DNA from 4 places in the Dickeya fangzhongdai genome. Region 1 is predicted to be linked to each of the others. Evidence: predicted binding sites of a transcription regulator. Region 1 holds the regulator's gene; each other region holds the start of a gene.
What was found. Region 1 encodes sigma-54, which starts transcription at its own class of promoters, with help from an activator protein. Its sites were predicted from a motif close to GTTGGCACANNTTTCGCTNT; they were not measured.
Positions count from the first base shown of each region.

Region 1 (3,489 bases):
ATGGAAGCGTTCAGCGACAAAGGCAAACGAGTCACCACCGTGCTGGTCCCGACGCAGTTGCAGGACAAAGGCACCCAGAACGGCGCCAAGCCCAGCGGCAACACCGGCAAGCCCACCAAACAACAGTGAGTAACGCGCTAACCCATGGCAACACTAATCGCCGAAAATCTGGCCAAGGCGTATAAAGGCCGCAAAGTGGTGGAAAACGTCAGCCTGAATGTGAATTCAGGCGAAATCGTCGGGCTGCTCGGGCCCAACGGGGCCGGCAAGACCACCACCTTTTATATGGTTGTCGGTATCGTCCCGCGCGACGAAGGCCGCATCGTGATCGACGATGAGGACATCAGCCTGCTGCCGCTGCACGATCGCGCCCGCCGCGGCATCGGTTACCTGCCGCAGGAAGCCTCGATTTTCCGGCGTCTGAGCGTCTACGACAACCTGATGGCGGTGCTGGAAATCAGAAAAGATCTGACCCGTGAACAGCAGCAGGATCGCGCCAACGAACTGATGGAAGAGTTTCATATTGTTCACCTGCGCGATAGTTTGGGACAATCGCTGTCCGGTGGCGAGCGCCGCCGGGTGGAAATCGCCCGGGCGCTGGCCGCTAACCCCAAATTCATCCTGCTGGACGAACCCTTTGCAGGGGTAGACCCGATTTCGGTCATCGATATCAAGAAAATCATTGAGCATCTGCGCGATAGCGGGCTGGGCGTGTTGATTACCGACCATAACGTTCGCGAAACGCTCGATGTCTGTGAACGCGCTTATATCGTTAGTCAGGGCCAGCTTATTGCCCACGGCTCACCGATGGATATACTGGCGAATGAGCAGGTAAAACGAGTCTATCTGGGCGAAGGCTTCCGACTCTGATAACGTCATGTTTTAGGTTGATCATTCAAAAAGGAAGTTAGCGCGCGTTATGAAGCAAGGTTTGCAACTCAGGCTCAGCCAGCAACTGGCTATGACACCGCAGTTACAGCAGGCCATCCGCCTGCTGCAGTTGTCCACGCTTGAACTCCAGCAGGAAATCCAACAGGCGCTGGAAAGCAACCCGTTGCTGGAGCAAGCCGATATTCATGACGAAGTGGAAACCCAGGAAAGCAGCGACAGCGAAACGCTGGATACCCGCGAGGCGCTGGAGCAGAAGGAGATGCCCGACGAGCTGCCGCTCGACGCCGCCTGGGATGAAATCTACACCGCCGGCACGCCGTCCGGCACCAGTACTGACTACCGCGACGAAGAGCTGCCTGTCTATCAGGGCGAAACCACCCAGACGCTACAGGATTACCTGATGTGGCAGGTGGAACTGACGCCGTTTTCCGACACCGATTCCGCCATCGCCACGTCTATCGTGGACGCGGTGGACAATACCGGCTATCTGACCGTGTCGCTGGACGATATCCGCGACAGCATCGGTAATGACGATGTGACGATGGAAGAAGTGGAAGCGGTGCTCAAGCGCGTACAGCGTTTTGACCCTGTCGGCGTAGCCGCCCGCGATTTGCGCGAATGCCTGCTGGTGCAGCTATCGCAGTTCGACAATGACATTCCCCGTCTGGCCGAAGCCAGGCTCATCGTCAGCGAATACCTCGACCTGCTCGCCAACCATGACTTCCGCACCCTGATTCGTACCAGCCGTCTCAAGGAGGAGGTGCTGAAAGAAGCGCTGGCGTTAATCCAGTCGCTGGATCCGCGCCCAGGGCAGTCGATCAACACCGGCGAATCCGAGTATGTCATTCCGGATGTGCTGGTGCGCAAGATGCAAGGCCACTGGACGGTGGAACTCAACACCGACAGCGTGCCGCGGCTGCAGATCAACCAGCAGTACGCCGCGCTCGGCAGCAGCGCGCGCAACGACAGCGACGGCCAGTTCATCCGCAGTCATCTGCAGGAAGCCCGCTGGCTCATCAAGAGCCTGGAAAGCCGTAACGATACCCTGTTGAAGGTGACCCGCTGTATTGTGGAACAGCAGCAGGCGTTCTTCGAACACGGCGAAGAATTCATGAAACCCATGGTGCTGGCGGATATCGCCCAGGCCGTGGACATGCACGAGTCCACCATTTCCCGCGTAACGACCCAGAAATTTCTGCACAGTCCGCGCGGTATTTTTGAGCTGAAGTATTTCTTTTCCAGCCACGTCAACACCGACAGCGGAGGCGAGGCGTCATCCACCGCTATCCGCGCGCTGGTCAGGAAACTCATTGCAGCGGAAAACCCCGCTAAACCGCTGAGCGACAGCAAGCTGACCACACTGCTTTCCGAACAGGGAATCATTGTGGCCCGCCGTACTGTCGCCAAGTATCGAGAGTCTTTATCTATCCCGCCGTCAAACCAGCGTAAACAGCTGGTTTGACCCCTACATGAGAAGGAAGACGATATGCAGCTTAACATTACCGGACACCACGTCGAAATTACGGATGCTCTGCGCGAATTCGTGACCTTAAAATTCGCCAAACTTGAGCAATACTTTGATCGTATCAATCAGGTGTACGTGGTATTGAAAGTGGAAAAGATCCTGCACATTGCGGATGCCACCATCCACGTCAACGGAGGTGAGCTGCATGCCACATCGGAAGCGGATGATATGTATGCCGCCATCGATCTGTTGATCGACAAGCTGGCAAGACAGTTAAACAAACATAAGGATAAACTGAAACAGCACTGATTTTGCCGTTTCAGGTGCAGGGACAGCAACCGGCCTGCTGTATGATGGCGGGCCGGTAACCGAAGGCAACAGTGTCGTTAAGTGAACGTATCATGAACAACGAGCCCGTTATGCAACTTAGCGCCGTTCTCCGTAAGGAGTGCACGCGTAGCGCCGTCCACTGTCAGAGCAAAAAGCGCGCACTGGAAATCATCAGTGAACTGGCCGCCAGACAGCTCAACCTGCCGCCGCAGATGGTGTTTGAAGCGATTCTGACCCGGGAACGCATGGGCAGCACCGGTATCGGCAATGGCATCGCCATTCCGCACGGCAAGCTGGAAGACGAGAATACGCTGGGCGCGGTCGGCGTCTTTATCCAGTTGGAGCAGCCGATCGCTTTTGACGCCATCGACAACCAGCCGGTCGATCTGCTTTTTGCCTTGCTGGTTCCCACTGAACAATGTAAAACCCATTTACATACTTTGTCGCTCGTCGCCAAACGGCTGGCGGATAAAACCGTGTGTAAGCGGCTGCGCGCCGCTCAAAGCGATGAAGAGCTGTATCAGATCATGACGGAAGCGGATCTGTCCGACCAGCCCTGACGGCTGGCGGCGCCGGTTTCGGTTGCTATCCACAACGCACGTAACAGCAGGCGCGAGCCTGACAGGATGCCGGCCCGGCCGGGAAAACGAAGTTAGCTAACTGTGGCGGTGGACATTCACCATCCCGCTGCCAGGGGGGAGTCGTCAGATGGTGCTGATGATTGTCAGTGGTCGTTCAGGTTCGGGGAAATCCGTAGCCCTGCGCGCGCTGGAAGACATGGGTTTCTATTGTGTGGATAACCT
Region 1 is NZ_CP025003.1:335,973-339,461, reverse strand. It holds gene lptA (lipopolysaccharide ABC transporter substrate-binding protein LptA) at 1-129, shown strand, start outside; gene lptB (LPS export ABC transporter ATP-binding protein) at 145-870, shown strand; gene rpoN (RNA polymerase factor sigma-54) at 920-2,353, shown strand; gene hpf (ribosome hibernation promoting factor) at 2,378-2,665, shown strand; gene ptsN (PTS IIA-like nitrogen regulatory protein PtsN) at 2,758-3,246, shown strand; gene rapZ (RNase adapter RapZ) at 3,395-3,489, shown strand, end outside.

Region 2 (3,489 bases), 430 kb from region 1:
GAACGCGTCCGGGTCTTCCGTTTCTTCTACACGCAGAGCCACGTTGTGCACCAGCTCTTTGCGCAGGCGGTCCAGAATCTGGCGGGACGTTACGTATTTGCCTTCCTTGCCGCAGAACGGCGAGGTGTTAACGCAGAAATACATGGTAACGGTCGGCTCATCCACCGACAGCGCCGGCAACGCTTCCACGCAGGAAGTGTCGCAGATGGTGTCGGAAATGTTCAGCTCGCCCAGGCCGGTGATCGCGATGATGTCGCCAGCTTCAGCCAGTGTACTTTCGATACGCTGCAGGCCCAAGTGGCCCAGCACCTGGTTTACTTTACCGTTACGTACTTTGCCTTCGCTGTCGATGATGCTGACCTGCTGGTTCGGTTTCACCACGCCGCGTTTGATGCGGCCGATGCCGATAACGCCAACATAGTTGTTGTAGTCCAGCTGGGAGATCTGCATCTGGAACGGACCGTTAAGGTCAACGTTCGGCGCTTCAACGTGCTTCACGATGGCTTCGAACAGCGGAGTCATGTCTTCCGCCATGTCGTTATGATCCAGACCGGCGATGCCGTTCAGCGCGGACGCATAAACGATCGGGAAGTCCAGTTGCTCGTCGGTGGCGCCCAGGTTCACAAACAGGTCGAAGACCTGATCGACAACCCAGTCAGGACGCGCGCCGGGGCGGTCAACCTTATTAATGACAACGATCGGCTTCAGGCCATAGGCAAAAGCTTTCTGGGTCACGAAACGCGTCTGCGGCATCGGACCGTCCATCGCGTCTACCAGCAGCAGTACAGAGTCCACCATGGACATCACTCGCTCTACCTCGCCGCCGAAGTCGGCGTGTCCCGGGGTATCCACGATATTGATGCGGTAGTCGTTCCAGTTGATGGCGGTGTTTTTGGCGAGGATGGTAATTCCGCGCTCTTTTTCCAAATCATTGGAGTCCATAACACGTTCGGTGGCTTCGTTACGCTCACCCAACGTACCGGACTGTTGCAGCAGCTTGTCAACCAGGGTGGTTTTTCCATGGTCAACGTGCGCAATAATAGCGATGTTACGCAAATTTTCGATCACAGCTTTGCCTCAGGCATTTTAGAAATAGCGCGCTATTGTACACGTATTAATCGAGCGACTGAACAAGATCACAATCATCTTCCACAAACAACCTGCTGATGCCGGGTCTGTGATCCCTTTCACGGTGCAATAAAGCAGCACTCCTTAAACGAGAGAGCACCAATTAGGTGCAATCACACCAATATGGTGCACTATATTGGTGCGGTTAACTATCTTGGTGCAGTGGAGGAGGACACAAAAAACCAGCAGGAATGCCTGTTAGAACTATTCATAAAAGTTGGCACAGTTTTAGCTATAACCTCTGTACGGTAACAACATCATTCCACAACGATATTCGTTCCACGACGATAAATGACACAATCGGGAGAACCAAGTATGTCAGTAGAACACGTTTTGACGATGCTGAATGAACATGAGGTGAAGTTTGTTGACCTTCGCTTCACGGACACCAAAGGTAAAGAACAGCACGTCACCATTCCGGCCCACCAGGTTGATGCTGACTTCTTTGAAGACGGCAAAATGTTTGATGGTTCTTCGATTGGCGGCTGGAAAGGCATCAACGAATCCGACATGGTGTTAATGCCGGACGCGACTACTGCGGTTCTGGATCCGTTCTTCGAAGAACCGACCCTGATCATCCGTTGTGACATCCTGGAACCGGGTACCATGCAGGGCTACGACCGCGACCCGCGCTCCATCGCCAAGCGCGCAGAAGACTTCCTGCGTTCTTCCGGCATCGCCGACACCGTACTGTTCGGGCCTGAGCCGGAATTCTTCCTGTTCGACGACGTTCGTTTCGGCAGTAACATCTCCGGTTCTCATGTTGCTATCGACGACATCGAAGGCGCCTGGAACTCCAGCACCAAATACGAAGGCGGCAACAAAGGCCACCGTCCGGCAGTAAAAGGCGGTTACTTCCCGGTTCCGCCGGTAGATTCTGCGCAGGATCTGCGCTCCGCCATGTGTCTGACCATGGAGCAGATGGGTCTGGTGGTTGAAGCGCATCACCACGAAGTGGCAACCGCTGGTCAGAACGAAGTGGCAACCCGCTTCAACACCATGACCAAGAAAGCCGACGAAATCCAGATCTACAAATATGTCGTGCACAACGTGGCGCACGCCTTCGGCAAAACCGCAACCTTCATGCCGAAACCGATGTTCGGCGATAACGGCTCCGGTATGCACTGCCACATGTCTCTGGCCAAAGACGGCGCCAACCTGTTCTCCGGCGACAAATACGGCGGCCTGTCCGAAACCGCGCTGTACTACATCGGCGGCGTGATCAAACACGCTAAAGCCATCAACGCGCTGTCCAACCCGACCACCAACTCCTACAAGCGTCTGGTTCCGGGTTACGAAGCGCCGGTTATGCTGGCCTACTCTGCCCGTAACCGCTCTGCCTCTATCCGTATCCCGGTGGTGTCCAGCCCGAAAGCACGCCGTATCGAAGTGCGCTTCCCGGACCCAGCCGCCAACCCGTACCTGTGCTTCGCCGCACTGCTGATGGCCGGCCTGGACGGCATCATCAACAAGATTCACCCGGGCGATGCCATGGACAAGAACCTGTACGATCTGCCGCCGGAAGAAGCGAAAGAGATCCCGACCGTAGCCGGCTCTCTGGAAGAAGCGCTGAATGCCCTGAATGCAGACCGCGAGTTCCTGACCCGTGGCGGCGTATTCACCGACGACGCGATCGATGCTTACATCGAACTGCGTATCGCTGAAAACGACCGTGTTCGCATGACGCCGCACCCGGTTGAGTTCGAACTGTACTACAGCGTGTAATACCTGCGCTTGGACGGCAGGACGAAGAAAATGATGTTCACATTGCCGTCCGATAACCGTTTTCTGTTTATGTTTATTTTTGTTGCCGTGGAAACTTTTCAGCCCATCTTCGGATGGGCTTTTTTCTCCACAAGACATCTTACAGTTGCTACTTAAACTACAATCCAGAATAGTGTGCACTAAAATGGTGCGGGAGTCTGCGTTATGGCAACAGGCACGCTGCCCGATGCTGGGCAGATCCTCAATTCTTTAATAAACAGCATCTTATTGCTTGATAAAGATCTGGCTATTCACTACTCCAACCCAGCGGCGCAACAACTTCTGGCCCAAAGCTCACGCAAACTGTCTGGAACGCCACTGCCGGAGCTGCTCGGTTACTTTTCGTTGAATCTCGACCTGATGCGGGAAAGTCTCGACTCGGGGCAAGGCTTTACCGATAACGAAGTCACCATCGTGGTGGATGGCCGGGCGCATATCATGTCGCTGACGGCACAGCGCATTCAGCACGATTTTATCCTGCTGGAAATGGCGCCGATGGACAACCAGCGCCGTCTCAGCCAGGAACAACTGCAACACGCCCAGCAACAAGCAGCGCGCGACCTGGTGCGCGGTCTGGCGCATGAAATCAAGAACCCG
Region 2 is NZ_CP025003.1:4,930,852-4,934,340, forward strand. It holds gene typA (ribosome-dependent GTPase TypA) at 1-1,068, opposite strand, end outside; gene glnA (glutamate--ammonia ligase) at 1,444-2,853, shown strand; gene glnL (nitrogen regulation protein NR(II)) at 3,058-3,489, shown strand, end outside.
Region 2: a site for sigma-54 is predicted at 1,345-1,364, ahead of glnA (glutamate--ammonia ligase). Genes of this name have one in related genera too.

Region 3 (3,489 bases), 970 kb from region 1:
TCAGAACGGCCGTTCGATTTTTTACATGACCGCTTCTTTCCAGACACGGGAAAGCGGCTTTGAGCACCAGTGCGACATGCCGCAAGTGACGCCGCCCGACGACTTGCCGTCAGAGCAGGACATCGCCCGTAGTATGGAACATCTGATTCCGCCGGTTATGCGCCAGGTTTTTACCAATGACAGGCCGATAGAGATTCGCCCGATAAAATTTCATAACCCGTTGAAAGGTGAAGCCGCTCCGCCAGTCAGACAGGTGTGGTGCCGGGCCAACGGCACCATGCCGGATGACGAGCGAACCCACCAATATCTGCTTGGTTATACCTCCGATTGTCATTTTCTGCTCACGGCGCTGCAACCGCATGGCGTGGGGTTTCTGGAACGAGGAATGCAAGTCGCAACCATTGACCACGCGATGTGGTTCCACCGGCCGTTCCGGCTGGATGACTGGTTGCTTTACTCTGTCGAAAGCCCCTCGGCTTCCGGCGCCCGCGGGTTTGTTCGCGGCCAGTTCTATACCCGTGAAGGGGTGCTGGTGGCATCCAGCGTGCAGGAAGGCGTCATCCGGCGTCACGGTCAATAGCCCAGCGTCAGACGTAAAAAAACCACCTTTTTCAAGGTGGTTTTTTGTTTGGTATATGACGGTAACCGTTATTATCCGCTACCGAACGGGAATTACTGGTTGTATGCGTTTTCGCCGTGGCTGTTGACGTCCAGACCTTCACGCTCTTGTTCTTCCGGTACACGCAGACCGACAGCAATGTCTGCAACCTTGAAGGAGATGAACGCGGCGACGCCGGACCACACGATAGCGACGATCACGCTAAACAGCTGTACCCATACCTGATGAGCCATGGTCACACCCTGCGCATAACCGGTACCACCCAGCGACGCGGCGGTGAACACGCCGGTCAGCAGACATCCGACGATGCCGCATACGCCGTGCACCCCGAACACATCGCACGGATCGTCGACGCGCAGCCATTTTTTCAGTACGGTCACACCCCACAGGCCAGCAAAACCACCGGCAAAGCCGATAATCATCGCGCCGCCGATACCCACAGTGCCTGCGGCCGGCGTGATGGCAACCAGACCGGCGATACAGCCAGAACAGGCGCCCAGCAGAGACGGTTTACCGCGACTAATCCACTCGCCAACGACCCAGGCCAGAATCGCAGCGGCTGTTGCCACCACGGTGGTCAGGAACGCCAGACCCGCGATGTTGTTGGCGGCAGCGGCAGAACCGGCGTTGAAACCGAACCAGCCGATATACAGGATAGCGGTGCCCAGGAATACCATCGGCAGATTATGCGGCTTGAAAGCCTCTTTGCCGAAACCGACACGTTTGCCCAACAGCAACGCGCCAACCAGACCAGCCACAGCGGCGTTGATGTGTACAACGGTGCCGCCAGCGAAGTCCAGCGCGCCGTCTGCCGCCAGATAACCGCCGCCCCATACCATGTGGGTCATCGGCAGATAAGACAAGGTGAACCACAGTGCGGAGAAGATCAGTACGGCAGAGAAACGAATACGCTCACCCAGCGCACCAATCACCAGCCCCACGGTAATGCAGGCAAAGGACGCCTGATAAGCCACATGGATAAACTGGTAGAAAGTACCGCTGACAGAGTTGATATCAATGCCATTCAGCATGAAATTGGTCAGGCTGCCGAAGAACGGGCTGCCTGTACTGAATGCCACGCTGTAGCCATAAATCACCCACAGAATGCAGACCAGCGCAAAAGCCACCATAATCTGAGTCAGCATGGACAGCACGTTTTTGCTACGAATCAGGCCGCCGTAAAACAGCGCCAATCCAGGAATCGTCATGAACAGCACCAATGCGGTACAAATCATCATGAACGCATTGTCCGCTTTGTCCGCCACAGGCGCCGGCGTATCCGCCATGACCCATGCAGGAAGCATGGCAGCCGCTCCTAAACCTAATGACAAGGAAAGTTTCTTCATTTTCTCTTCATCCCTATTTAATAAGGCTAAATCAGGTAATTGTTATAGTGCGGCTTCGTCAGTTTCGCCGGTGCGGATACGGATGACACGCTGCAGTTCCGCGACAAAGATTTTGCCATCGCCAATCTTACCGGTGTAGGCGGCTTTACTGATGACATCGATAACTTCATCCAACTGGTCGTCGGCGATCGCGATGTCAATTTTCACTTTTGGCAAAAAGTTAACGCTGTACTCCGCGCCACGATACAGTTCCGCATGCCCTTTCTGACGCCCAAACCCTTTCACCTCAGTGACGGTGAGCCCCTGGATGCCTACAGAAGACAATGCTTCGCGTACGTCTTCCAGCTTGAACGGTTTAATTACCACAGTAACCAGTTTCATCCTCATCCCCCTAACCATGTAAGTTCAGGCCTGCGCCCGTCACTCTCAAATATGTCCACGAATCACTTAAAGCAAATCGTGTGCCATAAATGTTGAGCCGAAGCAAAAGCGATAAAACGCGACCCGTTAGGGACAGAACGGAAGATGACTGTATGAAGTATGGACAATGAACAGGAAAAACAGGAGCGCGCGACGCACAAAAATAGTGCATCGCGCTTGGTTTCAGTGCAGCGCACTGCACAACAAGGCGGGCTCTGCCAAATTATGGTGCGAAACGCTGCACTGCGTTGGCAGTCATGGTGCCTGAGATATCAGTTCGGAAGAATCGTGCGGTTGCGAAAAGGCCAACTCTCGGCTCGCCTGCTGCAACTGGTACATCTGGTAATAACGCCCTTCCTTCGTCAGCAACTGTTCGTGCGTTCCCTGCTCCACCGTTTTACCGTGGTGCAGCACCAGAATGTTGTCCGCCTCGACAATGGTTGACAGGCGATGTGCGATCACCACCAGCGTGGTATGAGAACGCACCAATCGCAATGCCCGCTGGATAGCCTGCTCGGTACCGGAATCGATATTGGCGGTCGCTTCATCCAGAATCAGAATTCTGGGAGCCGCCACCAGCACTCTGGCCAGCGCCAGCAACTGTTTTTGCCCAACCGACAGGTTGTTCCCCTGCTCGCCGATACGAGTATGAAGACCTTCCGGCATGTCTCGCACCAGCGGCGCCAGTTGCACCGCTTCCAGCACCTGCCAGACGTTTTCCTCACTGATGTCGCGCCCCAGCGTGACATTGGCGTACATGGAATCAGCCAGCACTACCGGGTCCTGTTGCACCATTGCCACATGCTGACGCAGCACCTGATGCGACAACGTCGGCAACGGACGATCATCGAGACGGATTTCCCCGCTATCCGGCACGTAATACCCCATTAGCAGACTTGCCAGCGTGCTCTTACCACTGCCGGTATGCCCAACCAACGCGACAAATCCGCGATCCGGCACGTGCAACTCGATGTCATGCAGCACCGGTTTGCCTTTATGGTAGGAAAACGTCATCTGATTGATATCGATACGCCCGCTCTCCAGCGCACGAACATCGTCACCATAACGCTGGCGGGCGCCGTCCATCAGCTCAAAAATACGCTC
Region 3 is NZ_CP025003.1:1,310,327-1,313,815, reverse strand. It holds gene tesB (acyl-CoA thioesterase II) at 1-580, shown strand, start outside; gene amtB (ammonium transporter AmtB) at 673-1,965, opposite strand; gene glnK (P-II family nitrogen regulator) at 2,008-2,346, opposite strand; gene CVE23_RS06055 (SmdB family multidrug efflux ABC transporter permease/ATP-binding protein) at 2,641-3,489, opposite strand, start outside.
Region 3: a site for sigma-54 is predicted at 2,415-2,434, ahead of glnK (P-II family nitrogen regulator). Genes of this name have one in related genera too.

Region 4 (3,489 bases), 1.5 Mb from region 1:
CACGCCGACGGTTTTGCCCTGCAACGCCTCGGGCGCGCCGACAGCGGTGTCTTTCGGACCAAATACGCCGAGGAAGAACGGCGCATAGGCGCGGCTGAAATCGATCACTTTTTCACGTTCGGCGTTTTTACCCAGGCTGGAAATCACCAGATCCACCTTGTCGGTTTGCAGATAGGGCACGCGGTTGGCGCTGGTTACCGGCACCAGCTGCAACTTTAGTTTCATCTCACTGGCCAGATAGCGCGCCATGTCGATGTCATAGCCTTGCGGCTGCAGATCGGTGCCGACCGAGCCGAACGGCGGGAAATCCTGCGGCACGGCGACACGCAGCACGCCGCGTTTCTGGATATCCTGCAACTGATCCGCCATCGCCTGTCCGGCCTGAACCATCAACAGCGCTGCGCCAACTACCGCCAAAAAACGTTTTCCGATCTTCATTGCTGTGCCCCCGGTTAAGTTAGTTTGAAACCAAAGATTCTTCAATAAAAATATTGAAACCTTCGTTGCAGAAAGAAAAGCAAGATGCATGCCAGATATCACACCGCGACATCACCACTAATAGCAAAGGCAGAGACAGGCTGAGCAGCGCGAGCAACGCTATCGTTCAGTGAGCGAATGCGTCCGGACCCGCCGTCCGCAACGCACAATGGCAGGGCATAAAAACGGGAAAGGGTTGCACCAAAACAGAACAATCGCACCAGCAAGGCGCGCGTTTATCGCTGTTCCAGTTCGTCGAGTTGCAGGTAAAGGTCGGCAATATCGTGGATGCGCTGACGGCCCTCCGCCAGCATCTGATGCAGCAGCGCGTTGCTGATCAGGTTAACCAGACTCATGGCGCTGGCGTAGCTGTCAAAGGCCGATACGCTATCCAGCGGCGCGGTCAACGCCCAGGAAGCCAGCGGCGGCAGCGTATGCGCCTGCGGTTCGCACAGCAACAACACCGGAATCTGCCGGGCGCGCAATTGCTGCAACAGCGGCAGGATCAGGCGCGGACGGCGGCGGAACGCCACCACCGCCACCACATCCCGTTCATCCAGATCCGCCAGCTCTTCCGCCAGTGTCTGGCCGGGTTGCGCCAGCAGCGGCACCTGCGGGCGGATTTGCAGCAATTGTTGGCGCAGGTGCAGCGCCACCGGGTAGCTGTTGCGCAGCCCGAGAACACAGACGCGCCGCGCCTGCTGCAACGCGGCGATCAGCGCGCCGAACTGCTGCGGATCGATCTGGTTGACCCACTGCGTCAGGTTAGCCATTTCCTGTTTGTAATGGCGCGCCAGCAGCGTGTTGCCCTGCACCGCGTCCCGGTTATCGGTCAGCGGCATACCGCTCTGGCGCAGGGTGCGCAGCTCATCGCGCATCTCCCGGTAGCTGGGGTAACCGAGGCGGCGGAACAGGCGGCTGACCGTGGCTTTGGACACGCCGCTCAGCCGCGCCAGTTCGGCGCTGTTATAGCTGATCAGGTCATCCAGATGATCGAAGATAAACTCCGCCACCCGCTGTTCCTGCGGCGACAATTCGCTGTACTGACTGCGTAGCCGTTCATCAATCTGTTTCATGCCTGTCTCTGCCATTTTTTTGAATCCTGTAACTTTTGTTTCATCCTTTCGGCGCTATGCTGAACATAGCATACAACCGTCGGTCGGCAGCAAGCAGAAAAGGTGGAACGGCTTTTGCTTAGCATCGACCACCCTACAGTCCAACAAGAGCCTTATCCCTCATGATGCAAAGCAATATCGCCCCGTCGGGCATGGCGGTCACGCCGCATCATCTTGCCAGCGCCAGCGCGCAACGTATTCTGCGCGCCGGGGGCAACGCCATCGAAGCGATGGTCGCCGCCGCGGCCGCGATTGCGGTGGTTTACCCGCATATGAACAGTCTGGGCGGCGATGGTTTCTGGCTGATTGTGCCGCCGCAGGGCGACCCGATTGCCATCGACGCCAGCGGCGCGGCCGGTTCGCTGGCGACCCGCGATCGGTACGCCGGCGCCAGCCGCATTCCACACCGCGGCCCAACGGCGGCACTGACCGTAGCCGGCACCGTGGGCGGCTGGCAGGAAGCGCTGACGTATGCCGCCGAGCTGGACATCAGCCGCCCGTTGCCGCTCGCCAGCCTGCTGGAAGACGCCATCGGCTATGCCCGCAACGGCATTCCGGTCACCCAGTCGCAGGAAGACGCGCTGATCAGCCGTCATCACGAACTGAGCGATTTCGCCGAATTCTGCCGCGTGTTCATACCGCAGGGCGTCATCCCGCGCACCGGCAGTCGTTTTACCCAGCCGGATCTGGCCGACACGCTGCAGCAACTGGCGCAGGACGGGCTGGACAGCTTTTACCGCGGCGCGCTGGCGGCGCGCATGACGGCACAAATGGCGGAGCTGGGTATGCCGGTCACCGCTGACGATCTGGCGAACTACCGTGCCCGACGCGCCACGCCGCTGGTGCTGAAACACAGCAAAGGCGAGGTGTTCAATCTGGCGCCGCCGACGCAGGGGCTGGTGTCGCTGGCGATTCTGGGCATCGCCGACCGACTGGGGATGGCAGACCTCAGCGACAGCCAGACCATACACCGCGTGGTGGAAGCCACGAAGCTGGCTTTCAGGCTGCGCGACAAATACATCACCGACCCGAAACGGATTACGCAGGATATTCAGGCGCTGCTATCCGCCAGCCATCTGGATACGTTGAGCAAGCACGTCGACACCCGCTCCGCCGCGCCCTGGGGACAAGGCAAGGGCCCGGGCGACACCGTCTGGCTGGGCGTATGCGATCGCCACGGCCTGTCGGTGTCGTTTATCCAGAGCATTTATCACGAATTCGGCAGCGGCATGGTGTTGCCGGGCACCGGCGTGCTGTGGCAAAACCGCGGCGCTTCCTTCAGTCTGGATCCGAATCACCTGCTGGCGCTGGAACCGGGCAAGCAGCCGTTTCACACCCTTAATCCGGCGGCGGCGCGACTGTCTGACGGACGCACCATGGTCTACGGCTCGATGGGCGGCGACGGCCAGCCGCAGACGCAGGCGGCGTTGTTCATCCGCCACGTGATGCAGGGCGTGCCGCTGCAACAGGCGATTACCGCGCCGCGCTGGTTGCTGGGCCGCACCTGGGGCCAATCTTCCGACACGCTGAAACTGGAAGACCGCTTCACCCCGGCCACCGTCGAGGCGCTGCGCACGCTGGGCCACGACGTGGAACTGCTCACCGGATTTAGCGAAACCGTCGGCCATGCCGGCGCCATCGTCCGTCATGCCAACGGCATGCTGGAAGGCGCCAGCGATCCGCGCAGCAACGGCAGCGCCGCCGGATTTTAATCTCGCTACCTGGCTAATCTCACCCCCTGATAAGGTCTTTGCTCATGGAAAAAAAGGATATCGATCAGGACGCGCTGGCCGCGTACCTGCAACAGATGGAAACCCTGCTGCAACTGGAGCTGGATGATGCCCGTCGCCAGGAACTGCAGGTGCAATTCACACGCATCGCCGCGATGGCGCAGCCG
Region 4 is NZ_CP025003.1:3,879,225-3,882,713, forward strand. It holds gene CVE23_RS17410 (transporter substrate-binding domain-containing protein) at 1-438, opposite strand, end outside; gene CVE23_RS17415 (MurR/RpiR family transcriptional regulator) at 714-1,553, opposite strand; gene CVE23_RS17420 (gamma-glutamyltransferase family protein) at 1,715-3,304, shown strand; gene hpxX (oxalurate catabolism protein HpxX) at 3,349-3,489, shown strand, end outside.
Region 4: a site for sigma-54 is predicted at 1,655-1,674, ahead of CVE23_RS17420 (gamma-glutamyltransferase family protein). Genes of this name have one in related genera too.